2 linked regions of the Polyangium spumosum genome follow. The protein of the gene in region 1 interacts with the protein of each later gene in a pairwise test. Links are inferred from orthologs where the notes say so. Each region holds a gene or a part of one and is shown on either strand. Other genes may lie near its edges.

Region 1 (14,510 bases):
GGCTCGCCGAGCACGAGCACGGCCTTCGGCTTCTTGCCCTGGAGCGCCTGCTCGACGTACTTGCGGACGGTGCCGAGCTCCTCGTCGCGCCCGACGTAGGGGCTCGGCTTGCCGAGCAGCGTGCGCACGGCGCGCGTCGTCTCGCGCTCGCCGCGCAGCCAGAACTCGCCGATGTAGCTGGCCACGTCGAAGCGCGCGTCGAGGAAGGCGCAGGCGACGTCGTTGACGCGGACGGGCCGCGGCCCCTTGCCGCCGTCGAGCGTGGGCATGTCGAGGAGGTGGAAGACGCCGTCGAGCACCTTGCCGACGGGCGCCTTGTCGTTCGCCTCGGCGTACGCCGCGAAGATGGCCACGCGCGAGCCCTTCGCGAGCCCGGCGATCTCGAGCCCGAGCCGGGCCGCGCGGCCGGCGATCTCGGTGGGGTTGCCCCGGCCGAGGATCTTGATGAGCAGCGCGACGCCCGGCAGCTCGTGCAGTTGCTCGTTCTTCCTGGCGTCGACCTCGGCGCGGATCGCGGCGACGACCTCGGGCTCGATCCCGCGCGGAGGTTTGTCGGAGAGCAGATCCTCGACCTCGGGGACGGGCTTCGCCGCGACCACGAAGAGGAGCTGCTTCTCCAGCGGGCTCATCCGCTCGCTCGCGGGGACGGGCGGCGCCGGCGGGATCGGCGTGAGCTTGCGCGCCCACGGCTCGTGCGGCGAGGCGGGCGGATAGGTCGTGATGACGGGGTGCGAGCGTCGGTCCGCGAGCGGCGGCCGCGTCGAGGCTCGCTTGGCGATGGCCTCCAGCGTGTTCGCGGCGGCGGCGCCGTTCTGCGGACGCTGGGACGGGTCCTTCGAGAGCATGCGGGCCACGAGCTCCGAGAGCGCGAACGGCACCTCGGGGCGGATCTCGGCGACGCGTGGCACCTCGGCCATCACGATCTTCGCGAGCACGACGTGCTGCGGTCCGCCCTCGAAGGCCCTGCGACCCGTGAGGCATTCGAAGAGCACGGCGCCGAGGCAAAACATGTCCGCCGCGGCGGTCACGCCCGAGGCGTAGTCGATCTGCTCGGGGGCCATGTATCCGACGGTCCCGAGGACCACGCCGGTCGAGGTCATGTGTCCGCCCGCGAGCAGCGCGATGCCGAAATCCAGCACCTTCACGCGCTCGACGTCGGAGCCCACGAGGTAGATGTTCGAGGGCTTGATGTCGCGGTGCACGACGTCCGCCGCGTGCGCCGCGCCGAGGGCGTGCGCCACGCGCAGGCCGAGCTTGACCACGTCGTCGACTTGCAGCGGGCCGTGCTTCAGCACCTGGTCGAGGCCCCGGCCGTGGAGCCACTCCATGGCGAGCCAGGGCTCGTTGTCCGTCACGCCGTGGTCGACGTAGCGCACGATGTGCGGGTGCTCGTGGAGGTGCCGCGAGAGGATCTCGATCTCGCGCCGGAACCTCCGGAGCATGCTCTCTTTCGGCGTGGATCCGTCCCTCGGCTCCGCGACGAACTTGATCGCGACGCGCTCCTTCGAGTCCTTCTCGTAAGCGGGCCAGACGATCCCCATCCCTCCGTCGGTGATGGGCTCTCCATCCAGTACGAAGCGACCGCCGATGACGTCACCTGATTTGCGCACGGACAGCCAGGATCACCAGCGGCGGGGGCGGAAGGCAAGGGGGACGCGGGCTGCTTCACCGCGGAGGCGGCTTTTCCGGCAGCGTGGTCCCCGTCAGGGAGCAGGCCTCGGCGTATCCCTGCAGGCAGGCCCGCTCGCGTAACCTGCGCTCCTCGGCCGGGTCCGGCGCGAGCCCGCCCTGGCCCTCGTGGTGCATCCGGGCGAGGGTGGCGCACGACGCGCCGTGGGCCCGTTCGCAGGCGATCCGGCGGTATTTCACGGCGAGGCGGTCGTCTCGCGGGAGCAGCTTGCCCTGCGCGTAGATGCGGCCGAGGTTGTTGCAGGCGAGCGGCTCCTTCTTTCCGCAGGCGAAAAAGTAGAGCTCGATGGCGCGGGCCGTGTCGCGCCGTATCTCCTGGCCGCTCTCGAGGGCGGCGGCGAGGTTGTTGCAGCCGAGGGGCTCTTTCTGGTCGCAGGCGCGCTGGTGCAGCGCGAGCCCGCGGCGCGGGTCCTTGGGCAGGCAGTCGCCGTCCTCGTAGGCATTGCCGAGGTTCGTGCAGCCGAGCGGCTCGCCGCCGTCGCAGGCCCGCTGGTACGCGGCGACGGCCTTGCACATGTCCGGCGCGACGCCGAGCCCCTTGTCGTACAGGAACCCGAGGTTGTTGCAGCCGAGCAGGTCCCCGTCGTTGCAGGCCCGCGTGAAGAGCTCGCGCGCGCGGACGTGATCGACGGCGCCGCCGCGGCCCTCGCGCAAGAGGTTGCCGAGGTTCAGGCAGGCGCCGGCGTCCCCGAGGCTGCAGCCGCGATCGTAGGCCCCGCGTGCAGACGCCGGGTCCTCGGGGGCGAGGCCGCCCATGCCGTTATCGAGCAGCAGGCCCGCGTTGCGGCAGCCGACGGCGAAGCCGAGGCCACACGCCTTGTGGTAGAGCGCGAGCGCTTCGAAGACATCCTTCGGCACGCCGAGCCCGTCCTCGTGGAGGTTGCCGAGGTTCGTGCAGGCGCGGGCGCTGCCGTACGTGCATCCGCGGGCATAGAGGCGCCCGGCGCGCGCGACGTCCCTGGGCACGCCTTTGCCATTGTGGAGCAGCCAGCCGAGGTCGTTGCAGCCGTGCGGGTCGCGGAAGTCGCAGGCTTTTTCGTAGTACCACGCGGCCGACTCGCTCCCGCGCAGCTCCCCTCGCTCGACGCGGAGGCCGAGCTCGGTGCAGCTCGGCCCGTCGCCCTTGTTGCAGCGCTCGCGCAGGGTGTCGCTGGGCGCGTCGGCGACGGCGGACGGAGCGGCGGGCGTCGGCGCCGCCGGGGCGGCGCAGCCGAGGAGCGCCGCGGCGGGAAGGGCGAGGAGGGCAGAGCGCATGATGCGTTCCGGGCTAATCCAGCGGCGCGCCGGATCCAAGAGGCTCGGCGCGTAGCGGCGTGCGCAGCGCGATTGCCCCTTGCGGACCTTGCCAGGGCGCGCGAGGTTGGATAAGAGCACGCGCACCAAAGCTTCTCCTTCGCCCGGATTCACCGGCCATCTTGCGGACCATGCAGGGAAACGAGCTCGTCGCCGTCACGCGTCCTTTCGCCATCGAGGATCGAGCGCGCAGCATTTATCACGTCGCCTCGACGTTCGCCGTGCTCGCGCTCGCGACCGCCGTCGCCGCCGCGGCGCCGTGGCGGTCGCTGCGGATCTTCGGCAGCGTGCTCGAGGGCCTCGTGATCGTGCGCGCGTTCATTCTGGCGCACGACTTCCAGCACGGGGCGCTCTTGCGCAAGTCCAAGGTAGGCAGCGTGATCTTCGGCCTCTACGGCGCGCTCGTGCTCACGCCGCCGCGGGTCTGGCGGCAGACGCACAACTACCACCACGCGCACACGGCGAAGATCGTGGGCGCGCAGATCGGCTCGTATCCGGTGATGACGGTGGAGATGTGGAAGCGCGCGCCGCGCAGCAAGCGGATCGCGTATGCGATCGCGCGCCACCCGCTGACGATCCTCTTCGGCTACCTGACGATCTTCCTCGGCGGGATGTGCGTCTCTGCGTTCCTCCGCAATCCCAGGGAGAACTGGGATTCGGCGGCGGCGTTCGTCCTGCACGCGGGGCTCGTCGCGACGATCACGTATTTCTTCGGCTGGGAGATGACGCTGCTCGTCCTCGTGGGCCCGCTCTTCATCGCCTGCGCGCTCGGCTCGTATCTCTTTTATGCCCAGCACAACTTCCCGGGCGTGCACATGCAGCCGAGGCAAACCTGGACGTTCGCGCGCGCGGCCGTGGAGTCGTCGAGCTTCATGCGCTGCGGGCCGATCATGAGTTATTTCACGGGTGACATCGGTTATCACCACGTGCACCACCTGAACGCGGCGATCCCGTTCTACCGGCTGCGCGAGGCGATGGCGGCGATCCCGGAGCTCCAGGTCGAGCCGCAGACGAGCCTGTCGCCGCGCGACGTCCTGCATTGCTTCTCGCTCAAGCTCTGGGATCCGCAGGCCGGCAAGATGGTGCCGTTCCCGAAGGACGCGCCGCCGCCGCAGGAAGTGGCGGAGGCGGCCTGAGCGATCGTCGGGCTTGGCAGATCCTCCGAGTCGCGGTAAGCCGCGGGCCATGCCGCAAGCGAACGCGCGCCCGAGGCGAACGTGGACCGTGCTTTTCGTGGCGACCCTCGCCGCGTGTAGCCGCGGCTCTGCGCCGTCGGAGGTGACCTCGCCGGCGGGGGGTTCGTCGGCGGTGAACGAGGCGGGCGCGGCGACGGCGAGCGCGCCGCCCGCGAGGAGCCCGCGGCTCGACGATCCGCGGTGGCAGCGGGCGATGGGCGAGGATCCGGCGGGCCTCGCGGCGCTCGCGGATGCGCTCGGCGCCACGGGGCTCGTGGAGGCGCTCGGGGACGGCGGGGTGATCCAGCGGACGGCGCTGCTCGCATTGCCGCTCGCGGACGACGCGGATCTCGCGCTGGGGCCGCTCGGCGGGCGGGCGCTCGTGACGACGGGTGAGGAGCGCGCGGCCGTGCTCGAGGCCCTGCTCGGCGTGGCGGGTCGGCCTGCGGACGCGCGCGAGATGCTGGATCCGGAGGGCGCCGGGGAGGCCGCTGCGGCCGTGCTCTCGATCGCGAACGACGCCTCGCTCCCGCGCGAGCACCGGGCCCTCGCGGTCTCCGCGGCGCGGGCGCTCGCCGAGAAGAAGCTCCTCGACCCGGCGAAGATCCCCGCCGAGCTCGATCCTCCGTAGAGCCGAGAGCCTGGAAGACCCGGAGCGCCAGCGTTTGGCGCGCCGATCCGGCTTCCCATTTCGATCGGCGAGCACATTTCTGGCATCGCGGCGCCCGATGACGGCGCTCGAAGCGCTTGAATGGATCCCGCGCGCCGGGTGAAGCTCGGTCCATGGGAAACGGAACGACCATTCCCCGTGGGGTCCGGCGTGGGGTCGGGGTGGGTGGATTCGCGGCGGCGCTGCTCGCCTCGTCGAGCGTGTTTGCCGCGACGTACCAGGTGGGTCCGGGCAAACCGCATGCGAGCTTGAAATCGGTGGCGTCGCTGCTCCAGCCGGGCGACGTGGTGGAGGTCTCCGGGGATGCCACGTATGCGGGCGACGTGAAGCTCACGAAGTCCGGCACGGCGTCGAAGAAGATCACGATCCGGGGCGTGCGGGTGAACGGGAAGCGCCCCTTGCTCTCCGGGGGGACGAACACGCTCGAGGTGGGGGCCGACCATTACGTGATCGAGGGCTTCGAGGTGGTGGGGGGCAGCTCGCGCTGCGTGTTCCACCGCGGGCACGACGTCACGATCCGGGACACGGCGGTCCACGATTGCCCCTCGCACGGCATCCTCGGCGCGATGGACGGGTCGGGATCGCTGACGCTCGAGTACGTCGAGGTCTACAAGGCGGGCAAGGGCACGACGCGCCACCCCATTTACATGGACACGGACGAGCACACGCACCCCGGCGCGGTGTTCCGGATGCAGCATTGTTTCGTGCACGACGGCCTCGGCGGCCACGCGGTGAAGAGCCGCGCCGAGCGGAACGAGATCTATTACAACTGGATCGAGGGCGCGTATTACCGGGAGCTCGAGCTCGTGGCGCCGGACGGCGAGGCCGAGGACGTCGCGCGCGAGGACGGCGACATCGTGGGGAACGTCTTCCGCAAGACGGGGACGTTTTACACGGTGCGCATCGGCAGCGACGCGACGGGAGGCTCGACGAACGGTCGATATCGATTCGTCAACAACACGTTCCTCCTGGCCCAGGGATCGAAGCCGGTGGTGGAGATCTTCTGGGGCATCGAGAGCATCGAGATGCACAACAACACGTTTTACCGGGTCGGGGGTGGCGCGCTTTCGATCCTGCAGCTCACGGACGTGGAGTGGGCGGCGGGCAAGGTGGTGATCGGGGGCGAAAAGAACTGGGTGCCGCAGGGGAGCTCGGTGCCGTCGCAATGGCAGGGGACGATCCAGGGCGCGGATCCGAAGTTCGCCAACCTGGCGTCGTTTGATCTGCGGCCGGCGGAGGGCAGCCCCCTGCGCGACGTCGGCGCCGCGGCCCCGCCGAGCCCCCCGGGATATCCGTTCCCGTCGCCGCTCGTGACGCCGCTGTTCGAGCCGCCGGCGAAGACGATCGTGGCGAACGCCGGGCAGCTCGGGCGGGTCGCGGCGGGGCCGATCGACATCGGCGCGTACGAGGGCGCAGGGCTCGGGGCGGCCGAGGAGCCGGCGGCGGAGCCCGAAGCGAACCCGGAGCCGGACATGGAGCCGGAAGCAGAGGTGGAGCCGGAGGCGGCAGCGGAGCCGGAAGCGGAAGCGACGGCGGGAGCGGACGCGGACGCGGACGCGGCTGCCGGGGGCCTCATGTGCGCGGCGGGGCCGGGGCGAACGGCGGGGGCGGCTTGGGTCGGGGGGCTCCTTCTGGCGACGGCGATCGCTCGGAGGCGGCGGCGGTAGCTCCTTTCGGCCCGATTTGCGTTACCGTGACGCCCCCGTGACCACTCCCTACGCGAGCGAAGCGTTCCTCCACCAGATCCTCGGCAAGGCGCAGGCGGCCCAGGCGAGCGACATCCACCTCCGCGTGGGGCAGCCGCCGGGGGCGCGGGTGGCGGGGGACATCGTCTACTTCCGCGCCGAACCGCTGCAGCCCGAGGACACCGAGGCCGTCGCGCGGCTCGTCCTCGCCCGGCGCCCCAAGATCCTCGCGACCCTCGGCTCGCTGCGCGAGGTCGACGTCTCCTACGAGATCGAGGGCCTCGGCCGCTTCCGCGTGCACGTCTACCTCCAGCGCGGGACGGTCGCCCTCGTCCTGCGGGTGATCCCCTCGCAGATCCCCTCGTTCGACGCGCTCGGCGTGCCACCCGCCGCGCGCGCCCTCGCCGACGAGGGCCGCGGGCTCGTGCTCGTCGTGGGCGCCGCGGGCCAGGGCAAGACCACCACGCTCGCCTCGATGCTCGCGCACATCGTGCAGACGTACCCGAAGCACGTCGTCACCCTCGAGGATCCCGTCGAGTTCGTGCACGGCGAGGGCCGCGCGACCGTGAGTCAGCGCGAGGTCGGCAGCGACACGGAGTCGTTCGCGTCGGGCGCACACGCGGCGCTGCGGCAAGATCCGAACGTGCTGCTCGTCGGCGAGATCCGCGACGCGGCGACGATGGAGGTCGTGCTGCAAGCGGCCGAGGCGGGCCACCTCGTGCTCTCGTCGCTCCCCACGCCGGACGTGGGCCGCACGATCGGCCGTCTGCTCTCGATGAGCCCGCAGCCCGAGGAGACACGCGAGCGGCTGCGCGCGTGCCTGCGAGGCATCGTCGCGCAGCGCCTCTCGCCGCGCCCCGAGGGAGGCGGGCTCGTGCTCGTGTCGGAGGTGCTCGTCGGTGACGAGCTCCGAGCCTCGCTCTAACCCGCGCGGCGATACGGCATCGGCGGGAACAGGTCCTTCATCGCGGCGGGCAGCTCCGAGCGGACGTCCTCGATCTCGCCTGCGGACACGCTGTCGGCGATGACCTCGCACGTCGCGTAGAGCACGTCCGTCGCGGCCTCGGGCGAGAGCTTGAGGGCGCGGCGCAGCTCGGCCTCGATCGTGTCGGGCGTGATGTCCTTGTTCGAGCCGCCGAGCGTCGCGTCGAGCTGCGGGACGAGCTTCGACGGGAGCTGCGCGAGCAGGTGCTGCGCCTCGTCCTCGGTGAGGCGGCTGCAGAGGTTGCCGAGCACGATCAAGAGCGCGCGCTCGGCCTGCTCGCGCTTGGGCAGGCCCGTCTGGCGCATGCAGGCGTGCAGCAGGCGGCCGTAGGTGTTCTCCGCGCGCGCGGCGCGCCTTTGCCGCGCACGTTCTCCGCCGCGGCTCAGCGTGACGCTCGCCGGGCTCGTCGCGCCGGCCGGCTTGAAGCGGGCGGCGACCTCGAGCTGCGCGGTGATGATCGAGCGGGCGGTGTCGGGGTCGATCGCTCGTTCGATGAGCAGATCGTCGAGCGTGACGATGCCGACGGGCCTGCCTGCTTCGAGCACGGGGACGCGTCGGCAGGCGTGCTCGCGCATGAGCCGCACGACATCTTCGACCGTGTCGTCGATGTCCACGGGCGTGACCTCGTCGCTCATGACGTCGCGCAGGGGCGTGGTGCGCGGGTCGAGGCCGGCGGCCACGACGTCGAGGGCGAGGTCGCGGTCGGTGGCGATGCCGACGAGCCTCTGGTCCTCGACGACCAGGACGGCGCCGACGTGGTTGTCGGCCATGGCGCGGGCGGCCTCGTAGGTGGTGGAGCGGGGGTGGAGGACGATCAACCGGGGGCGGCGGTACCGATCGAGGGACATGTGGCACTCCTCTGCGTTTTGCCCGGAGAACGTGCCAGATCGGTGCCAGTCCTCGGGGCGCGGCGAGGGAGCGGTTCGGGCTATGGCTTTTCGCGCGGGCCTTTGTCGGCTACACCGGCCGGCCATGACCGAGGTCTTCCCCATCCGCCACGACTGGACCGTGGACGAGGTCGTCGCGATCCACGACTTGCCGCTCTTTGTTCTGATGGACCGTGCGCGAGGTGTGCACCGGGCGCACCACGTCGATGGGGAGGTGCAGCTCTGCACGCTGCTCAGCGTGAAGACGGGCGGCTGCCCCGAGGACTGCGCGTACTGCCCGCAGTCGTCGCACCACGAGACGAGCACGAGCCCCGAGAAGATGCTCGACGTCGACGGGGTGCTCGAGGCGGCCGACCGCGCGAAGGCCGCGGGCTCGACGCGCTTCTGCATGGGCGCGGCGTGGCGCGAGGTGAAGGACGGCCCGGCGTTCGACCGCGTGCTCGCGATGGTGCGCGGCGTGAAGGAGCGTGGCCTCGAGGCGTGCGTGACGCTCGGCATGGTGAACGAGGAGCAAGCGAAGAAGCTCAAGGAAGCGGGCCTCGACGCGTACAACCACAACCTCGACACGTCGCGCGAGCACTACCGTTCGATCATCTCGACGCGCACCTACGACGAGCGCCTCGTGACGCTGCGCAACGTGCGCAAGGCGGGGATCACGGTCTGCTCGGGCGGCATCATCGGGATGGGCGAGACGGTGCGTGATCGCGCGGCGATGCTGGTGGAGCTCGCGCGCCTCCAGCCGCACCCGGAGAGCGTGCCGGTGAACGCGCTCGTGCGTGTTCCTGGCACGCCGCTCGAGAGCCTCCCGCCGCTCGACCCGGTGGAGTTCATCCGGATGATCGCGACGGCGCGGATCGTGTTCCCGAAGAGCATGGTGCGCCTGTCGGCGGGCCGGACGGACCTCACGCGCGAGGCGCAGATGATGTGCCTGTACGTGGGAGCGAACTCGATCTTCTACGGCGACAAGCTGCTCACGACGCCGAACCCGGACGCGAACGAGGACACGGCGCTGATCCGGGACGCGGGGTTGTCGGCGAGGAAGCCGTCGGTCGCGGTGGAGGCGGCGGCGGAGGAGTGAGCACGAAACGCAAAGGAGAAATCGTGCCGATCACGGGCGGTTGCTTCTGCGGAAAGGTCCGATACCAGATCGAAGCCCCGCTCGGGCCAGGGCGCTGCTGCCACTGCTCGCGATGCAGGAAAGCATTCAGCGGCGCGGGGTCCGCTTATGCCGAGGTCGTGCCAGGTTCTTTCTCGTGGCTCAGCGGCGAGGAGAATCTCACCTTCCATGAGACGACCCCCGGATGGGGGCTCTGCTTCTGCCGGACCTGCGGGAGCACGTTGTGCGGCACGGCCGGGGAGAAGGTGCACGGCGTGACGCTCGGCAGCGTCGATGGAGATCCGGGCGTCCAGATCGAGATGCATATCTTCGTCGATTCGAGGGCGCCCTGGGATCACATCGGGGGAGATGCCCCCCGGTACGCGGAGTTTCCTTCGTAGGAGCCGTCGAGCCATCCTGCCGGGCACCACCCCCGAATGTCGAGCGGCATTCGGGAGCTGGAGCGATGATGCTTCAAACCTGCGCGAATCCCCGCACGTCGTCGGCCTTGGCCGTCGCGAGCCGCCCGAGCTCTCCGCGGAGCACCACCTCTTGCGCCGGGATCGGATAACCGAGCTTCCCGATCTCCGCGTAGACGGCGAGGTTCGCGGCGGTGAGCGCCCAGGGATATTTCCTGCTGTCGACGTAGGAGTGCGCGACCAGCGTCGGGCCGGCGGCGCTCACGCCCGTCATCTCGATGAACGGCGGCGGGTCGCTGACCGCGTGGTCCGCCTTCGGCAGCTTCTCCTCCAGGATCTTGATGACCTTGTGCACGTCGGCGCCGTGGGGGAGCTGGACCTTGATGTCCAGGCGCGCGACCGGGTTCTCCGTGTGGTTCGTGATGATCTCGGTGAAGATCTTGTTGTTGCCGATGAAGACGCGCTCATTGGCGAAGGTATCGATCGCCGTCACGAAGAGGCCGATCGAGTGCACGATCCCCATCGTCCCGCAGATGGTGACCACGTCGCCGGCCTTGAAGGGGCGCAGCATGATCATGAACACGCCCGCGGCCAGGTTGGCGAGCAGGCCCGACCAGGCGAGGCCGATGGCGACCCCGGCCGCCGCCAGGATCCCGGCGAAGGTGAAGGTCTGGACGCCGAAGACGCCGAGGACCGTGACGATGAGGAGGATGTTGAGCAGGACGCTCGCGACCGAATGCAGGTAGCGCGCGAGCGTATCGTCGATCTTGCGCACCTTCGTCGCTTGATCGAGCAAGCGAAGGACGCCGCGTATCAGCACCCGGCCCACGATCCACAGGACGATGGCCCCGAGGATCTTGGTGCCAATGTCGAGGCCGAGCTGGAGGCCGATTTCCGTATATTTCTTGACGATATCGTTCATTGCGTGAAACTCTGTTGATCGTTGAATCGATGGTCTGTGGAGTACCCGGGATACGCACGGCAGCCGTGCGATCACCCGCGCGTGGCGATGAAGGGGAGCTCGCGGAACCTCTGCTTGAGGTCCAGCCCATACCCGAAGACGAAGTCGTCGGACTCCAGCGTGAAGCCTCGGTAGGCAATGCGGAGCGCCGGGGTGGTATGCCTGGGCCTGTGGAGCAGCGTGCAGACCTCCACGCTGAGCGGCTCTCGCAGCGCCAGGTTCTCCCGCAAATAGGTCGTCGTCATCCCCGTGTCCACGATGTCCTCGACGAGCAGCACGTGCTTTCCGCTGATCGGGAAGGCCAGATCCGCGGTCGTCCGGAGGACGCCTCCAGAGCTCCCATCGCTTCCATACGGCTGCAATCCCATGAAGCCGCAATGCAGCGTGATGGGCGCCAGGTCGAGCTCGGCCTGGGCGAGCTGGATCTGGCGGAGCAGGTCGCCGAAGAACATGAACCCGCCATTGAGGACACCCACGGTCACCAGCTCCTTGCCCGCGAAGTCCCGCGCGACGTCGCGCGCCAGCTCGGCGACGCGCGCGCGGATCTGCTCGGCGGTGAAGACGATGCGCGCGTGCCCGCCGACCTGCTCGTCCAGCCACGAGCGGATGTCGTGGCCCATCTGGGCATTCTTGGTCTGGATGTATTTCTCATTGTGCGGATTGGCCGTCGCGGGCATGGGGCGACGGCCCACGACCCGGATGCCGCTCTCCGACAAGCCGGAGATCTTCACCGGGTTGTTCGTCAGGAGAGACACCGAGCGCACCCTCAGTTGCTCGAGCATCTTGCCCGCCACCGAGAAGTCACGCAGATCGTCCGCGAATCCGAGCGCGCGGTTGGCTGCGAACGTGTCGAGCCCCTCCTGCTGAAGGGCATAGGCTCGAATCTTGTTGCCCAGCCCGATGCCGCGCCCCTCCTGCCTCAGTTAAAGCACGATCCCGCGGCCTGTCTTGGCGATCGTGGTCAGCGCCGCGTCGAGCTGCTCGCGGCAATCACACTTCAAGGAGTGCAGCGCCTCGCCGGTCCAGCACTCCGAATGGATACGCACGAGGACATCCTCGCCCTCCCGAACGTCGCCGACGACGAGCGCGATGTGCTCGTCCAGCGGCGCGTGATGCTGGGAAGCCCGATCGTCACGGAATACGATGACACGGACGTTCCCGTACTCGGTGGGCACCATGGCTTGGGAGAAAACCGAGATCCCTCCGGTCGTCGGAGCCTCGGTGCTCGCGCGCCGCGGCGCTTCAACTTCCATGGTCATGAGCGCAATCCTGTTCGTTGTCGGGAGGCGATGTTCCGGTGGCAGCCCAGGGGACGAGCGGAGTCACGGCAGGACTCTCAGCTGGCAAGGCACCCATACCACCGGCTGTATGCGACCACCATCGGCAACATGTGTACCAGTGACGGAAACGCGGCCCCAGGAGATGCATGCAGACAGAAAGCGCCGCGAAGAGAGCGGTCGCCAGGATCAGCGCCGGGCGGCATTGATGCTCGGAGTCCTCAGTGAAGCTCGCAGGCTGTAGCCTGGCGACCTCACGGATACCGACGACCTGCAATCCACCACCCGATTGACGTGGACGTGTGGGCGTGATATCGCGTCGCCCCTCATGTTACCCGGACTTCGCGACAAAGTCGCCATCGTCACTGGACATCGCAGCGGTATCGGCACGGCTGTGGCCGCGTTGCTGGAGGAGCACGGCGCGCGTGTGCACGGCTTCGACCTCCCCGACGTCGACCTGCGGGATCTCTGCGCCATCGACGCGCACGTGCAGCGCGTCGCCGCGCGCGAGGGGCGGATCGACATCCTCGTCAACAATGCCGGCGTCACGCACCTCGGCAACCTCGTGGACACCTCGCTCGAGGCGGTCGACGACGTGCTCACCGTGAACCTCAAGGCGCCCTTCCTGCTCATGCAATCCGTGATTCCGATCATGTTGCGCAGCGGCGGCGGAGCGATCGTCAACAACGCGAGTGATCAGGCCTTCATCGGCAAGCGCGACAGCGCGATTTATGGCGCGTCCAAGGCGGCGCTCGCGCAGCTCACGAAGAGCGCGGCGCTCGACTGGGGCCCCCGCGGCATTCGCGTCAACTGCGTCGCGCCGGGCAGCACCGATACCCCGATGCTGCGCCAGGTCCTCTCCGTGCTCTCCGCGCGCATGAACGTGCAGAGCGACGACGTCTACAAGGCCGCCGTCCCGCTCGGCCGCTTCGCCGAGCCGCGCGAGATCGCCTGGGCCATCACGTTCCTCGCCTCGGACGCGGCCTCTTTCATGACGGGCGTCGTCATGCCCGTCGACGGCGGCGGGGTGGCGCAATGAGCGCGCGTGTCGCCCTCGTCACGGGCGCGTCGAGGGGCATCGGCGAGGCCATCGCCCAGCGATTCCACGAGGGAGGCTTCTCCGTCGCGGCCCTCGCGCGATCCCGCGTGGAATCACCCCACGTGGCGGAGAGCTACGTCTGCGACGTCAGCGACGCGGGCGCGGTCGCGCAGACCGTACGCGCCGTCCTCGCGCGTTTCGGCCGCATCGACGTGCTGGTGAACAACGCGGGGCTCGCCGGGGCCAACTCGCTCGATCCCGCGGACGACGACGCGTTCTGGCACCAGGTCCTCGCGGTCAACCTGAATGGCACCTATTACCTGTGCAAGCACGTGCTCCCCCACCTGCCCGACGGCGCGGGGCGGATCGTCAACATCGCCTCGGTGCTGGGCCTCAAGGGCGTGCCGGATCAAACCGCGTACGTCGCGGCCAAGCACGGCGTCGTCGGCTTCACGCGGGCCCTCGCGCTGCACGCCGCTCCGCGCCGCATCACCGTCAATGCGATTTGCCCGGGCTGGACACGCACGGAGATGGCCGAGGGCCGGATGCGCGAGCTCGGTATGGACGAGGCGGCGCTCGCGAAGGGCGTGCCCCTGGGCCGCATGATCGAGCCGCGCGAGGTGGCCGACCTGGCCTTCCATCTGGCGGGGGAAGCCTCCGCGGGCATCACGGGGCAGGCCATCGTGATCGACGGGGGAGCCCTCCTTTAGGGAGGTGCGTCGTCGGCCATGAACAGCGAACAGCATGACCTCCCCGCCTACCTCTTTCGCCGGCAACGAATGGCGTTTCAGGTCGGTTATCGGCTCAATGTCTACATCCTGCCCTTCGAGGACGATCCCGCCCAGCGCTGGCTGCTCGGGTCCGAGGGGGCGGAGGTGGAGCTCGACGGGCGCGTCCGTGTCCAGCATTGCTTCGTCACGCGTTATGGAGATGTCGATCCGAGGGTCCGGGAAGAAACGGGGCTGAGGGGCGAGGGGGTGAGCTCGTTCGAGCGCGTGTTCCAGCGATACTGGGCGCAGGAGTACCCGGACCGCCCTCTCTCGGACGACACGCGCCTCTTCGTCTTGATGACGGCATGACGCGCCTGTCACACTCCGCGCCTCCGCTCCGATAACGGGCCAACATGAAGCCGATCGTCGCCTCCCTCCTGGGATCCTTCGCCCTCACCGCGTCCGCGTTTTGCGCCTGCAAGCCCGCGCCGGCAGAATCGCCGGGCGAGCTCCCGGGGGCGCTCGTGGCCCGGCTGCGGGCCGAGCTGCCGGAGCACCACGCCGCCTGTGACGTCGCGTTATCGGGCCCGTGCGCCGTGCGTGGTGATCTCGACGGCGACGGCG
Region 2 (14,458 bases), on another replicon or contig:
CGCCGCCGAGCCCGTTCCACTCGCTGCTCGGCGGCATGGGCGAGCTCATCGAGGCGCTCGCGCGGCGCATCGAGAAGGCCGGCGGCGACATCCGCGTGGGCGCGCCCGTCGTCTCCGTCGAGCGATCGAGCGGCGCGGACGCGAGCGCGCCCCCGCGCTGGGTCGTGCGTCACGGCGCGCGTGACGGGCAGACCGAGTCGATCGAGGCCGACGACGTGGTGATGGCGGCGCCCGCGAACGCGGCGGCGAGCGCGCTCGGTGATGTCGACGCGGAGCTCGGCGCGCTCCTCCGCGGCATCCCGTACCTCTCGACGGCCACGATCGTGCTCGCGTACGCGCGGCCCGACGTCCCGCATCCGCTCGACGCCGTGGGCGTGGTCATCCCCAAGGACGAGCGGCGTCGCATCCTCGCGGCCACGTTCATCTCGAGCAAGTGGACGGGGCGCGCGCCGCAGGACGCGGCGCTCGTGCGCGTCTTCGTCGGCGGGCATCGTGATCCCGGCGCGCTCGCGGCGACGGACGAGGCGCTCGTCTCGCTCGCGCGTGAGGAGCTTGGCTCGCTCATCGGCGTGAGGGCTGCGCCCATGCTCGCGCGGGTCTTCCGGTACGAGCAGGCGAACGCGCAGCCGATCGTGGGGCACGCTGCCCGCGTGCGTCGCATCCGCGACATCTCGCGCAGGCTCCCGGGCCTCTATTTCGCGGGCGCCGCGTTCGACGGCGTGGGCATCCCCGACTGCGTGCGGCAGGCGAACGAAGCCGCGGCGGCCGTCGCGGCGCGCTGATTTTCCCCTATACTCCGGGCGCGCTGCGATGTGCGAGCTGCTCGGGATGGAGTGCAACGTCCCCACGGACATCGTCTTTTCGTTCGCCGGTCTGCGCCAGCGAGGCGGCAAGACGGGCCCGCATGCGGACGGCTGGGGCCTCTCGTTTTACGAGGGCTACGCCGCGCGTGTGTTCCTCGAGCCGAGCCCCGCGGCCGAGAGCCCGCTCGCGCGTTTCCTCGCGCAGAACCCCATCAAGACCATGCTGGCGATCGGCCATGTCCGGAAGCGGACGCGTGGCCCCACGAGCCTCGCGAACACGCACCCGTTCGCGCGTGAGCTCTGGGGGCGGCACTGGGTCTTCGCGCACAACGGCACGCTGCCGCGCGTGAGGCAGCGCAAGCTCGGCCGCTTCGCCCCGATCGGCACGACCGACAGCGAGTACGCCTTCTGCGTGCTCCTCGAGGAGCTGCGCCGCACCTTCGACGATTATCCGCGCCGCCCGAGCGAGCTCTGGCGCGTGGTGGCCGACGTCGGCGCGCGCATCGCGCGAGACGGCACGTTCAACTTCTTGCTCGGTGACGGGCGGCACCTGTTTGCCCGGTGCGGCACGCGGCTCTGTTACATCATCCGCAAGGCGCCGTTTGGCCTCGCGCACCTCGCGGACGACGACGTCGCGGTCGACTTCTCGGCCGTGACCACGCCGCGTGATCGCGTGGCGGTCGTCGCGACGGCGCCGCTCACGACGAACGAGACGTGGACGCAAGGCAAGCCCGGCGAGCTGTGGGTCTTCGATCACGGGCGCCTGCTCTCGACGTTGCCTTCGGGTTCTCCGGATCGGAAGGGCGCGCGGGCCGAGCGAGGGCTACGCGCGAGCCCCTCGCGAGGACGCATCACGTGACGGCTTCGTCCGACGTCGACCGGACCAACGAGTCCGTCGCTGCTGTCTCGAGCGGGCGCCTTGCATTCGTACAATCGCCGCACAAGAATGTCGCGACCTCGCCCTGGCCCCTGGGCAACCAGGCCCCCGCGAAGCGTCACGGCGAGGACGAAACCAGGTAATCGAATTCACCTTGACGCCTGCGCGGGGGGATGGATACGCTGACGTTGGAAGACTGGCTGGATCCGGGGTGGATGAGCTTCGGCCGGACGTCTCCGAGGGGCCCTGCTTCGATTGCTTCCCGACGCAACTGATGTCGCAGGCAGACCGGGCTGAAACCGCGTGAACGACTTCGACGAAAAGACTCGCGTTACCACGGTGGTGCAGCCCCCGCCTGGTGGGGGTGAGGCGCCTCGGCTCGGGACCGACTGCCTCGTCGTCATTTACACGAAGGAGCCGACGCTGCTCGGCAAGCGCTTCGTGCTCGAGCACAACCCGACGCGGGTCGGGCGCGGCGCGGACAACCACGTGGTGCTCGACGGCGACTCGGTGTCGCGGCGCCACGCGCAGTTCCGCCAGCAGGGCAGCTACTGGGTCGTCGTCGACGACGGCAGCACGAACGGGACGTACTGCAACGACGAGCAGATCTCGCGCGAGGTCGTCCTGAAGAACGGCGACCGCGTGAAGATTGGCCCGACGATCTTCAAGTTCCTCTCCGGGGCCGACGTCGAGGCGCAGTACCACGAAGAGATCTACCGGATGACCATCATCGATGGTCTCACCCAGATCTACAACAAGCGCTACCTCTACGAGGCCCTCGAGCGCGAGATCATCCGCGGCCGCAGGCACGATCGGGATCTGGCGATCCTGATGTTCGACATCGACCACTTCAAGCGCATCAACGACGTGCACGGCCACCTCGCGGGCGACTACGTGCTGAAGGAGGTCGCGCGCGTGGTGCAGTCGCGCATCCGCCGCGACGAGGTCTTCGCGCGTTACGGCGGCGAGGAGTTCTCGATCGTCCTGCCCGAGACCTCGCTGGAGGGCGCGGTCGCGCTCGGCGAGACGCTCCGGCAGAAGGTCGCGGACAACGCGTTCGTGTTTCAAGCCGACAGCATCAAGGTGACGATCAGCCTCGGCGTCGCGATCCTGCAGGAGAGCGATCGCTCGGCGCAGGACCTCATCAAGCGCGCCGACGAGAAGCTCTACCAGGCCAAGAGGACAGGCCGTAACCGCCTCTGTTCTTGAGCACGCAAGCGTCGGCCCTCGGACCTCCGGAGCACGCTCGTCACCGCTGCTCGCCGCGCCCGTGCGTGCTAGTTGAAAAGACATGCCCCTCAGCGAGTTTCCCGCTCCCGCAGAGGAACCGACGGGTGAAGAGCTCCCCGAGATCCGCGTAGCGCCTCCCGGCCCTGCGTCTCGCAGCCTGCTCGGCAGGCTCGAGCGCGTCGAGTGTCCGGCGTTCGGCTCACGGCGCAAGACCCGCGAGGAGTCGAGCGGCGCGGAGATGACGCCGATCGTCCTCGCCTCGGGCAAGGGCGCGAACCTGTTCGACGTCGACGGCAACCGCTACGTCGACCTCGTGGCCGGCTTCGGTTCGCTCCTGCTCGGTCACGGCGCGACGAGCGTGACGCGCGCCATCGAGGCGCAGACCGATCGGCTCATCCAGGCGCTCGGCGACGTGTACGCGGCCGACATCAAGGTCGCGCTGCTCGAGCGGCTCGCGTCGCTGCACCCGGGCTCCGCGCCGCGCGTGCTGCTCTGCCAGAGCGGCAGCGACGCGGTGACGGCCGCGTTGAAGACGGTCACGCTCGCGACGGGCAAACCCGGCGTGGTCGCGTTCGAAGGCGCGTATCACGGCCTCGGTTACGGCCCGCTCGCCGTGCTCGGGCTACGCGACAGTTACCGCGAGCCCTTCAGCTCGCAGCTCAACCCGCACGTCAAGTTCGCGCCGTATCCCGCGGCGGAGGACGATCTCGATCGGTCCCTCGGCGCCGCGGAGAAGGCGCTCGCGGCCGGCAACGTGGGCGCGGTGCTGGTCGAGCCGATCCTCGGCCGCGGCGGCATCATCGTGCCGCCCGAGAGGTTCTTGCGTGACCTCTGCGAGCTCGCGCATCGGCACGGCGCGCTGGTCGTCGCGGACGAGATCTGGACCGGGCTCGGCCGTTCGGGCTCGATGGTGCGATCGACCGCGGTGGGCGCTTCGGTCGACGTGCTCGTGTTCGGCAAGGGCCTCGGCGGAGGGCTGCCGATCGCGGCGTGTATCGCGCCGGACGAGGTCATGCAGGCGTGGGCGCGTGAGGGCGAGGTCGTGCACACGTCCACGCACGCGGGGGCGCCGCTCGCTTGCGCGACGGCGATCGCCACGCTCGACTCGCTCAGGTTCCGGCAGCTCGTCACGAAGGCGCGCGAGATCGGCGCGCGGACGAAGGAGTACCTCGCCGCGGTGCTCGCGGGCGCGCCGGGCGTCGTCGAGGTGCGCGGCGAGGGCTTGATGCTCGGCGTCGCTTTCGAGAGCGGCGCGCTCGCCTTGCATACGATGCGCCGCATGCTCGAGGCCGGCTACGTGGTCATCACGGGCGGACAGAAGGGTGAGGTGATCACCTGGACGCCGCCGCTCACGATCGCCGAGGAGCAACTCACGGCGGCCGCGAACGCGATGAAGGCGGCGATCGGCTGACCTGCACGACAGGGCCGCTCGCTTGGCGACCCTGCCTCGCTCCTGCTAGGAATCGCCGCGTGACGGTGCGGCCTACGAGCGAAGCGCTGCATGAGCGCGTGCGTGCGTTCGTCCTGGGGACCCTCTCCGGCGCGGAGACAGAGCCCTTCGACGACCTCGCGCTCGCGCTCGCGCGTTTCCAGGCCGCGCACGTGCCCGCCCTCGGTCGCCTCGTCCGCGCGCGCGGGCTCGACCTCGCGAGCGCGCGTGACGCCTCCGTGATCCCCGCGCTGCCGTGTGACGTCTTCCGGCTCGCGCGTATCGCCGTGCACCCACCCGAGGAGGACACGCTCGTGTTCCGGACGAGCGGCACGTCGCAGGGCAGGGAGGCGCGCGGGGAGCATCCGTTCCGCACCACGGCGACGTACGAGCTCGTCGCGCTTCGCTGGGGCGAGCGGATGCTCTGGCCCGATCAGGAAGACCTCGGCGTGCTCGTGCTCGCGCCGTCCGTCGAGGAGGTCTCCGACTCCTCGCTCGGCTTCATGCTCGATCGGTTCGCCCGCGAGCTCGGAGGCCCCGCGAGCTTTCACGTGCGCGGCGGCGAGCTCGACATCGAGGGCCTCTCACGCGCCGCGGCCGAGGCGCGTGCGCGGGGGCGGAGCATGCTCGTGCTCGGCGCGTCGTTCGCCTTCGTGCACCTGCTCGACGGCGCGGGGGCGCGGGATTTGACGCTCCCGCCGGGCAGCCGCGTGATGCAGACCGGCGGCTTCAAGGGTCGATCGCGCGAGGTCGAGCCGGCCGAGCTCCGGCGCGCGATCGCCGCCACGTTTGGCCTCCCCGAGGCGCACGTCGTGGGCGAGTACGGCATGACCGAGCTCTCCAGCCAGCTCTACGAGGGCACGCTCGCGGCTGCGCTCGGCGTGCGCGCGCCGGCGCGGCACGGCGTGTACGTGTCGCCGCCCTGGATGCGCGTGACGGCCGTCGACGCCGCGACCCTCGCGCCGCTCCCGCCGGGCGAGACGGGCATCCTGCGGTTCGTCGACCTCGCCAACGTCGACGCGTCCGTGGCGATCCAGACCTCGGACCTCGGGCGCGTGACGGCCGAGGGCGTCGAGCTCTTCGGCCGCGCCCCGGGGGCCACGCCGCGCGGGTGCTCGCTCGCGATCGACGACGTCCTCGCGCGTGGATCGTCATGAGCGACGGCGCCGAGGCGAGGGCGCGTGTCCTTCGCGTGATCGCCGCGGGCAGGCGGGTCGAGGATCCGCGTGATCCTCTCGGCGTCGAGGCGCGCGCGCGTTTGCCCGAGACGACCGGGCTCCACCCGAAGGGCGTCGAGCTCGCGCTCGGCGCGCACCTCGAGACGTCTCCGACCGACGCCGAGATCGACGCGCTCCTCGCGCGCACGGGCGTCGCGCCTCGTTGCCACGTCGTCCTCTCGGCCAACGTGTGCACGGCGCCGCTCCGCGCGCTCGCGCTCGCCGTCGCGACCTCCAGCGACGTCGTCGTGCGCCCCTCGCGCCGCGATCCCGTGGTGGCCGAGCTGCTCGTCCGCGCGCTCTCCGAGGACGAGTCGTTCGCTGCGACGAACCACGTCACCCTCACGAGCACGCTCGCGCCCTCGCCGGGCGACGAGCTCCACGTGTACGGCGCCGACGCCACGATCGCGACCATCGCGCGGGGTTTGCCCGCGGGCGTCCTCGTCCGCGGACACGGCACCGGCTTCGGGATCGCCATCGTCGGCGCGGGCGCCTCTCTGCCCGAGGCCGCCGAGGCGATTACGCGTGACGTCGTGCCCTTCGATCAGCGCGGGTGTTTGTCCCCGCGCGTCGTCCTCGTCGCGGGCGGGCAGCGGCGCGCCGAGGCGTTCGTCGACGTGCTCGACCAGGTGCTCTCGTCGGCCGACGCCAGCGTCCCTCGTGGCCCCCTCGATCCCGCGCTCGCCGCGGAGATCACGATGTATGGCGCCTCCATGGAAGCCGTCGGCCTCTTCCTCGCGGGCCCCTCGCACGCCGTCGGCCTCGACCCGGATCCACGCGCGCTCGTCCTCCCGCCGGCTGCACGTGTCGTTCACGTCGTCGCGCTCGCGCCCGAGGACGTGCCGCGCCTCCTCGACCCGTGGGTCACGTACTTGACGGCTGTCGGCCTCGACGATGACGACGAAATCCTCGCGCGTGCCGTCCTCGAACGCGCACCCTTTGCGCGCCGCTCGCCGCTCGGTGCGATGCAGCGCCCTCCTCTCGATGGGCCCGTCGACTTGCGCCCGTCCCGCGCTTGAGAGGCTCCTCCCACGACCGCTTTCCAAGGCCGTACTGCCTGATATGGTACGGCCCGAATGGCGTCGCGTGCTCCTGACGAAGCGCTCCACCACGACACCACCGCGGTGCCGGTGGGCTCCTCTTTGCCCCCGCCGCCGGAGTCGACGAACCCGGTGCGCCGCGAGGCTCGCCTCGACCGCGTGCTCGACTTCGTTTCGTTTGTGGCCAAACCGATGCCGCTCTCGGTCCTCCTCGACGAGGCGCCCAAGCGCATCGCCGCCATCGTGCAGGGCGAGATCGTCTCGCTCTACCTGCTCGAAGGTGAGGGCGACGCGCTCGTCCTGCGCGGCAACGTCGGCTTCCCCGTCGGCGCGCGTGGCAACGTGCGCATGTCCGTCGGCGAGGGCCTCACCGGCACGGCCGTCGCGACCCGGCGGCCCGTCTCGGTCGTGAAGGCCCCCGGCGATCAGCGCTGGCGCGCGTTCCCCGGCATCGACGAGGATCGTTACCCCGTCTTCCTCGCCGTCCCCATCCTCGGCCATGACCGCGTGCTCGGCGCGATCGTCGTGCAGCGCGCGGGCGACAAGGCCTACCGTCCGAGCGACGTCCGCCTCCTCGTCGCGCTCACCGCGCCGATCGCCTCGGCGATCCGTCACGCCGAGGTGCTGCGCGAGCTACGCGACAAGAAGCTCCGGCGCACGGGTGGTGGCACGCGCAAGGTCACGCTGCCCGGCGTGCCGCTCGTCTCGGGTCGATCGCTCGGCGCTGTCGCGGCCTTGCGACGCCCGGCCACCTCACCGCAGCGCAAGGCCACGGCCGAGGACACGAAGCTCCTGCGCACGGCCTGGGCTTCGGCCGAGAAGGCGCTCTCGTCGCTCGTCGGCCGCGCGCGTACGCTCGGGCTCGCGCGCGAGGCCGCGTTCCTCTCCACGTACGAGCTCATGATCGGCGACCTGCGCCTCCGTCAGCGCGCCTTCGAGCTCGTCGCCGAGGGCCACGGCGTCGCGCAGGCGCTCGGCCTCGTCGCGCGCGAGGGTGTGCGCGCGGCGAACGGGATCGTCGGTGATCCCTTCATGCAGGAGCGCGCGCGGGACATGGAAGACCTCTGCGACGCGCTCGTCATGCTCGCGACGCCCGACGCGCGCGCCGAGCTGCCGACGAAGGCCGTGCTCATCGGCGACCGGCTCACCGTCTTCGACCTCGTCGTCTCGGCGCGTACGCATCCCGTGGGCGTCGTGCTCAGCGAGCGCGCCTCGGATCCGCGCACGCCCGTGCTCTTGCGGCTGCTCGGCGTGCCGTCGATCACGCAGGTCGAGGGGCTCTTTCAGTGGGCGTCGCCCGGCGACGTGGCGCTGCTCGACGCCGATCACGGCTTCCTCGTGATCAACCCTTCGCGCGCGGAGATGGCTTCGATCCGGGCCGAGCGGAAGAAGGGCAAGCACGCGCCGGATGTGTCCGACACGAACGAGGCCGAAGCGGACGGCGTCGAGGTGGAGTGACGAGCACGTCCGTCCGATGCCGTGAGCGCGTGGGCTCACGGCACGGACGTCGGCTTCACGAGGCCGGCTTCGGCGCGGGGGCCTGCTGCGCCTGCGCTTCGGCGGCCTTCTTTGCGCGCCAGCGGGCGAGCCTGCGCGTCTGGCGAACCTTCTCTTTGGCACGAACCTGCGGTTTCTGAGGCATGCCCCCCGTATAGCCGATCCCCCCGGGGGGGCGCTACAGTCCCGCGAGAGGTTCGTGCATGAAAACCCTGGTTTGCCGCTGTGAGGACGTGACGTTGCACGAGCTCGAAGCCGCCTTCGAGCGCGGCTACCGCGACATCGAGTCGGTCAAGCGGTACACCGGCTTCGGCACTGGCTGGTGCCAGGGCAAGTGGTGCCTCGCGCTCTGCGCGCGCCTCGTCCACGAGCGCGGCGGCGACGTCGACAAGCCCATCACGCCGCGGCCGCCTTACCACCCCGTCTCGCTCTCCGTCCTCGCGGGCCTCGACGACCTCGATCTGCCCGGCGGTGGTCCTCGCGAGGGCGAGGGGTACGGCCCTACGGGCTCGAAGGGTTGAGCTCTTCGTCACGCGCGGGCACGGCGCGTACCTCGCCTTCGCCGTATCGCTCCACGTAGTCGGGCCGCAGGCCCGGGCATGTATCGAAGAACCGGCAGCCCTCGCAGCCCGCGGGCTTCACGCCTCCCGTCAGGCGCGAGTTTTTCAGATCGAACACCTCGTCCGGCGTCACCACCCGCACGCGGTCCGCGCCCGGATGCCTGACGTGATCCTCGTACCCCGGCACGAAGCAACGCGGGACGTGGAGCGCGTGCACCTCGTAGCCACCTCGTCGCGCGGCCTCGAACGCCTCGCGTGCCTTCGCTGCCACGTCCGTGAGGCGCGGGAGCTGATGCACGTTCGCGCGGTTGTTGTCCGTGAGCGACACGAGCCACAGCCGGAATTGCCGGATCCCCTGCGCGTGCAGCGCTTCGACCCAGGCGCGCACCTCCCGGTACGTGTCCTCCTTCAGGATGAGATCCGCGATCGGATCGAGCCCACGCGCGACGAGGTTCTCGATCGCCTTTTGCCGCAGGATCGCCGTGCCTTCACGTTGCACCGTCGCCTCGTACGCCGCGTCGTCCTTCGCGTGCATCGACACGTGGAACTGATCGACGCCCGCCGCGACGAGCAGCTCCAGGTACGGCAGGTGCGCGTACCGGAGGCCGTTCGACGCGACCTTCACGTGCTCGAACCCGCGCTTCTTCGCGTACCGCACGAGGGCGGGCAGGTCGCTTCGGATCGTCGGTTCGCCGCCCGTGAACGCCACGTCGCGAAAGCCGCTCGACGCGGCACGATCGATCTCGCGCGCCACCTCTGGCGTCGTGAGCGCGCGTCGCCGCATCACCTCGCTGATCGTGCAGTAGGTACACGCGAGGTTGCAGTCGTAGCCGAGGACCACGTCGAGCAGCGGCACGACTTCATCCTACTGCCAACGCTTGGCCCTTGCGCGCCCGCGGCCCCTGGTCCACGTTCCCGCCCCATGGCAGCCCTCGCTGGCCGCGTTTCCGTTCTCCTCGCGCTCGCCTTCGTCTGTCCTGCGTGCACCTCGCTCGCGTCGGGGCCGGACTGGACGGGGGGCGGGCTCGAGACGCTCGGCCCTCAGCGGGCGGCCGAGCGCGAGGCCATCGAGGAGCGCGAGCGGCAGCGGATCGCGCGCCTGCCGACCCGCATCGGCGCGCGCCACATCCTCGTCATGCACCAGCGCTCGCAGCAGCGCCCCGAGGACGTCAACCGCACGCGCGACGAGGCGAAGAAGAAGGCGCAGGACTGCCTGCGCGCCTTGCGCTCCGGCGCGGCGTGGGAGTCGGTCGTCGGCGAGTGCTCCGACGAGCCCGGGGCCGCCGAGCGCGGCGGCGATCTCGGCGCGTTCGAGCGCGGCGCCATGGTCAAGGCCTTCTCGGACGCCGCCTTCGAGCTCCAGGTCAAAGAGATCAGCGAGGTCGTCGAGACCGCGTACGGCTTTCACATCATCCAGCGCACCGAGTAGACCGTCCCCTCGGCGCTTGGGAGGCCTCGAACCTGATATGTTCGAGGCATGCAGGCGTGGAACACCGAGGGGCACCTCCGACGCGAGAGGCAACGGAGGCACGATTCGGCATGAGCCACCTCGGTCCGGGGGACGAGCGCGGGCAAAAGACCCTCGCGGCCCTGCTCGCGTCTGGCATGACAAACCACGAGGAAGCCGCGCGCCTCGCGCTCGCGCTCGCCCTCTCGCTCGACGAGCTCCACCGCGCGGGCCGGGTCCACGGCGATCTCTCGCCGTCCGTGATCCTCGTGGAGCCCGCGTCGGGCGACGCCTTCCTCGCGGAGGTGCAGCGTGTTTCCCGCGAAGCCTCGCTCTCGTACGCCGCCCCCGAGCGCGCGAGGCGGGCGAGCCGCGGCTTCGACGGGCGCGCGGATCTGTATTCGCTCGGCGCCATTTTTCACGAAATGCTCACGGGGGCGCCGCCCTTCGTCTCCGCCGATCCCCTCGAGCTCGCCCACGCCCACCTCGCGCGCGCGCCCGTGCCCGTGCACGAGCGCGCCCCGGCCGTCCCGCGCGTGCTCTCCGATATCGTGCAGAAGCTCCTCGCCAAGGCGCCCGCGGATCGATACCAGACCGGCCGCGCCCTCGCGCAGGACCTCGAACGATTCTTGCGCGAAGGCCCCGAGGCCGCGCCCTTTCCCCTCGGCGCGGGCGACGGCCCCGACGATCGGCGTATCTGGGGTAAAACCTTCGGCCGCGAGGGCGAGGCCCGGGCCCTCGCTCGATATGCCGAGAGCGCGAGAGCCGGCGCCGTCGAGCTCGTCCTCGTCCTCGGCCCCGCCGGCGCGGGCAAATCCACGCTGATCGGCGAGGCGCGCGAGCAGATCACCCACGAGGGGGGCCTGTTTGTCATGGCAAAACCTCGGGACGGCGCCGCGCCCCGCGCGCCGATCGCGGAGGTCCTCACGGCCCTCGCGCGCCGCGCCCTCACCGAGCCGGAGGACCGCCTCGCCGCCCTTCGCGCGCGCCTCCTCGAAGCCCTCGACGGTCACGGCGCGCTCCTCTCGGACCTCGCGCCCGACGTCGCCACGGTCCTCGGCCCCCAGCCCCCGATCCCCGAACTCGGCCTCGCCGAAGCGCGCCGCCGCGTGGGGCGCGCCTTGTGCGCGTTCCTCTCCGTATTTTGCGCGTCTTTTCCCCTCGTCGCGCTCTTCTTCGATGATATCGACCGCCTCGACCCCGAGGCGCTCTCCATGCTCGGCGAGCTCCTCGCCGAAGAGGAGCTCTCGCGCCTGCTCGTCCTCGGCGCGGCGCACGAGGAGGAGATCGCGCCCGCTCGGCCGCTCGGCGCCTCCCTCGAATCTCTCTCGGAGCGTGGCATTTCGGCGAAGCGTATCGTGCTCGGCCCGCTCGCCGTGGAGCACGTCGGTCGTATCGTCGCCGACGTGCTCTCCGCGCCCGAAGGCGAGGTCGCGGAGCTCGCGCGCCTCTTGCATCGCAAATCGCGCGGCAATCCCTTCCTCGTCTTGCACGTGCTCGACGCCCTCTTCTCCGAGGGCCTCGTCGAGCGAGAGGCCCGGACGAACGCCGTTCGCTGGGACGAACGGCGTATCCTCGACCTGCCCATTCCCGACGACGCCGCCCTCTTCGTGGCCGATCGGCTCGGCAAGCTCTCGCCCGGGGCGCGCCGCGCCCTCGCCGCCGCGGCCCTCCTCGGCCAGGTATTCGACGCCGACAAACTGCGCGAGGTCCTCGGCGCGCCCGCGGATGAGCTCTCCAGAGAGCTCGCCGAGGCGATCGACGAGGGGATGATCGTCCCGGGGAGCGGCACGTACCATTTCGTGCACGAAAAGGTGCGCGAGGCGGCGCGTTTGCTCCTCGAAGGGGACGAGCGGGCGCGCGTGCACCTCGCGATCGGCCGAGCCTTGCGAGGCGAAGAAGATGCCTCGGACGAGCGGCTCTTCGAGGTCGCCCACCATTTCCGCGGAGGCGCGTCCCTGCTCGACGACGAGGGCGAGCGAATCGCCATCGCGCGCCTGCTCTTCTCGGCGGGCCAGAGGGCGCGAGCGCGGGCCGCGTTCCACACCGCCGTCGAATTTCACGACGCCGCCGCGGCCCTCCTCTCCGCCTCCGCGTTCGCGGCCGACCCTGCATTCGCCCTCGCGTTTTTCTCCTCGCGGGCCGAGTGCGCGCACGTCGAGGGACACGTCGAGCGCGCCGAGGTGTTTCTCGCCTCCGCGCTCTCCCATGCGCAGACGCCCCTCGAGCGCGCGGGCGTGCACGGGAAAAGGCTCGCCCTCCAGGCCTCGCGTGGCCTGTACGCGGAGGCCATCGCCGCCGGCCGCGAAGGTTTGTCCGAGCTCGGCGTCGTTTTACCGGACAAAGGAGCGGAGGCCGCGTCGCTCCCCGCGGCGCTCGCCGACATCACCCGCCTCGTCGGCGGCCGCTGCCCCGACGAGCTCGCCTCCTCCCTGCGGATCCAGGATCCCGTCGTCGCCCTGCAGCTCGACCTGCTCACCGGGATCGTCTCCGTCACGTACATCGCCGATCGGTCGCTGCATCACGTGGTCATCGTGCGGCTCGTCGCCGCCTGCGTCGAGCACGGCCACGCCGACGTCGCGGCCTTCGCGTACACGGGGTATGCCGTCCTGCTGGCCATGATCCTCGGCGATGCCACGACCGCCCGGGCGATCTTCGAACTCGCGGTGCGGCTCGAAGATCGCGTCCGGAGCCCCGCGCTTCGCGGAAAGACGTCCTGGACCCTCGGCGCGTTCGCCCCGCATTTCGTGCCCATCCGGAGCGCGCTCCCGTTCGTCGAGCGCGCCCTCGCCCATAGCCTCGAATCGGGCGACGTCTCGTACGCCTCGTATTCGCTCCACCTCGACATCTCGCTCCGGTACTGGGCGGGTGAGCCGCTCTCCTCCGTGCGCGCGGCGTGGGAGAAAGCCACGGGGATCCTCCCGGAGGTGCGTGATCCCATGACGTCGCACCTGCTCGGCACCCTCGGCCGCATGCTCGACGCCCTGAGGAGCCGCACCCCGGGGCCGACCTCTCTCGACGACGTCGATTTCGACGACGCGTTCGTCGACGAGGTCGAGGCGAAATTCGGATATGCGGCGTGTATGCACCACGCCCTCCGGACGCAGCTCTGCCTGCTCCACGGCGACCTCGACGGCGCGTTTTGCTCTGCCGAGCGCGCCGAGGCGCAGATCGCCGGGGGGACGTGGCTCTACCTCGAGGCCTTCTCCACCTTCGTCGTCGCGCTCGCGTATTCGATGAGACTCTCCGGCGCGGACGAGGCCGAGCGCGCCCGCCTCCACGAGCGCCTCGCGCCGCACCGGGCGAAGCTCGAAGCCTGGGCCGGGCTTTTTCCGGACAACTACCTCGCGCTCCATCGTTTCGTCGCCGCCGAGGTCGCGGCGGCCGCGGGGCGCCACGGCGAGGCCCGCGAGCTCTTCGACGAGGCGATCGAATCGGCCCGGAAAAACGGGTTCGTCCACCACGAGGGGCTCGCCTGCGAGCGCGCGGCGCATTATTATGCCGGCCGGGGCAGGAGCGAGCAGGCGCGGCCTTACCTCGAAGCGGCGAGACGCGCGTATCTTCGCTGGGGCGCCGCGGCGAAGGTGCGGGACCTCGAAGCGAAACATCCCGACCTCTTCGGCTCGAAATCGGCCGAGGAGGCGGGGCCTTCGCCCGACGACGGACCTCGGCGCCTCGCCGAGCGTCCCTCGCGTGGCCATGGGTCGCTCGACGCGGTGGCCATCGTGCGCGCGGCGCAGGCCATTGCGGGTGAAATCGACCTCGATCGACTGCTCGTGCGCCTCCTCCGCACGGTGCTCGAGGTCGCGGGCGCCGACCGCGCCGCGCTCGTCCTCTCGCGACGCCGAGAGCTGTTCGTCGGGGCCACCTTGACTGTCGACGGCGCGGAGGTCTCGGACATGCGCCCGCTCGCCGAGGCCGGCGGCGTCGCGGCGAGCGTCGTGCAATATTGCGCGCGCACGCGCTCGCCGGTCGTCGTCGGCCGCGGCGCGGCCGGCACGTCGTTCGAGGCCGATCCGCACCTCGTCCGTTTCGCCCCGCGGTCCTTCCTCGGATTGCCGCTCGTCCACCGCGACGCCCTCTCGGGCGTCCTTTATCTCGAAAATAGCCTCGTCGAGGACGCATTCTCGGAGGACCGGGTCGAGCTCCTCTCGCTGCTCGCGTCGCAGGCCGCGATCGCCCTCGAAAATGCGCTCCTCCTCGCCGACGTCCGGCGCCGGACGGACGAGCTCGCCCGGGCGAACGACGGCCTGCAGGCGGAGCTCTTTCGCCGGGCCAAGGCCGAGGCGGAGCGCGCCTCGTTCGAGCAGGCGATGATCGAAATGCAGCGCGCGCGCCTCGCCGAGCTCTCCGCGCCG

The links.
Region 2: the proteins of bioB (region 1) and GF068_RS23700 interact in binary tests that used the Escherichia coli proteins (3 or more experiments, as listed by UniProt). The link is inferred for Polyangium spumosum from one-to-one orthologs.

What each region holds. Positions count from the first base shown.
Region 1 is NZ_WJIE01000004.1:514,109-528,618, forward strand. Bases 7,678-10,465 are described here. They hold bioB (biotin synthase BioB), read left to right. Parts: upstream 7,678-8,469; coding sequence 8,470-9,462; downstream 9,463-10,465. Other genes in these bases: GF068_RS16035 (CBS domain-containing protein), read right to left, coding at 7,678-8,345; GF068_RS45105 (GFA family protein), read left to right, coding at 9,459-9,881; GF068_RS16050 (mechanosensitive ion channel family protein), read right to left, coding at 9,955-10,465. In the rest of the region: GF068_RS16005 (protein kinase domain-containing protein), read right to left, coding at 1-1,610; GF068_RS16010 (SEL1-like repeat protein), read right to left, coding at 1,666-2,943; GF068_RS16015 (fatty acid desaturase family protein), read left to right, coding at 3,114-4,118; GF068_RS16020 (thiamine biosynthesis protein), read left to right, coding at 4,168-4,788; GF068_RS16025 (right-handed parallel beta-helix repeat-containing protein), read left to right, coding at 4,941-6,494; GF068_RS16030 (ATPase, T2SS/T4P/T4SS family), read left to right, coding at 6,532-7,437; more of GF068_RS16035, read right to left, coding at 7,434-7,677; more of GF068_RS16050, read right to left, coding at 10,466-10,821; hpt (hypoxanthine phosphoribosyltransferase), read right to left, coding at 10,893-11,537; GF068_RS16060 (SDR family NAD(P)-dependent oxidoreductase), read left to right, coding at 12,466-13,176; GF068_RS16065 (SDR family NAD(P)-dependent oxidoreductase), read left to right, coding at 13,173-13,886; GF068_RS16070 (hypothetical protein), read left to right, coding at 13,905-14,255; GF068_RS16075 (hypothetical protein), read left to right, coding at 14,300-14,510. UniProt on the Escherichia coli protein: Catalyzes the conversion of dethiobiotin (DTB) to biotin by the insertion of a sulfur atom into dethiobiotin via a radical-based mechanism.
Region 2 is NZ_WJIE01000006.1:678,258-692,715, forward strand. What follows is about bases 1-2,736. They hold GF068_RS23700 (class II glutamine amidotransferase), read left to right. Parts: upstream 1-810; coding sequence 811-1,662; downstream 1,663-2,736. Other genes in these bases: hemG (protoporphyrinogen oxidase), read left to right, coding at 1-782; GF068_RS23705 (GGDEF domain-containing protein), read left to right, coding at 1,984-2,736. In the rest of the region: more of GF068_RS23705, read left to right, coding at 2,737-2,889; GF068_RS23710 (aspartate aminotransferase family protein), read left to right, coding at 2,972-4,321; GF068_RS23715 (LuxE/PaaK family acyltransferase), read left to right, coding at 4,381-5,496; GF068_RS23720 (acyl-CoA reductase), read left to right, coding at 5,493-6,575; GF068_RS23725 (GAF domain-containing protein), read left to right, coding at 6,633-8,054; GF068_RS46390 (hypothetical protein), read right to left, coding at 8,110-8,238; GF068_RS23730 ((2Fe-2S)-binding protein), read left to right, coding at 8,297-8,614; GF068_RS23735 (radical SAM protein), read right to left, coding at 8,595-9,509; GF068_RS23740 (peptidylprolyl isomerase), read left to right, coding at 9,576-10,082; GF068_RS23745 (AAA family ATPase), read left to right, coding at 10,193-14,458.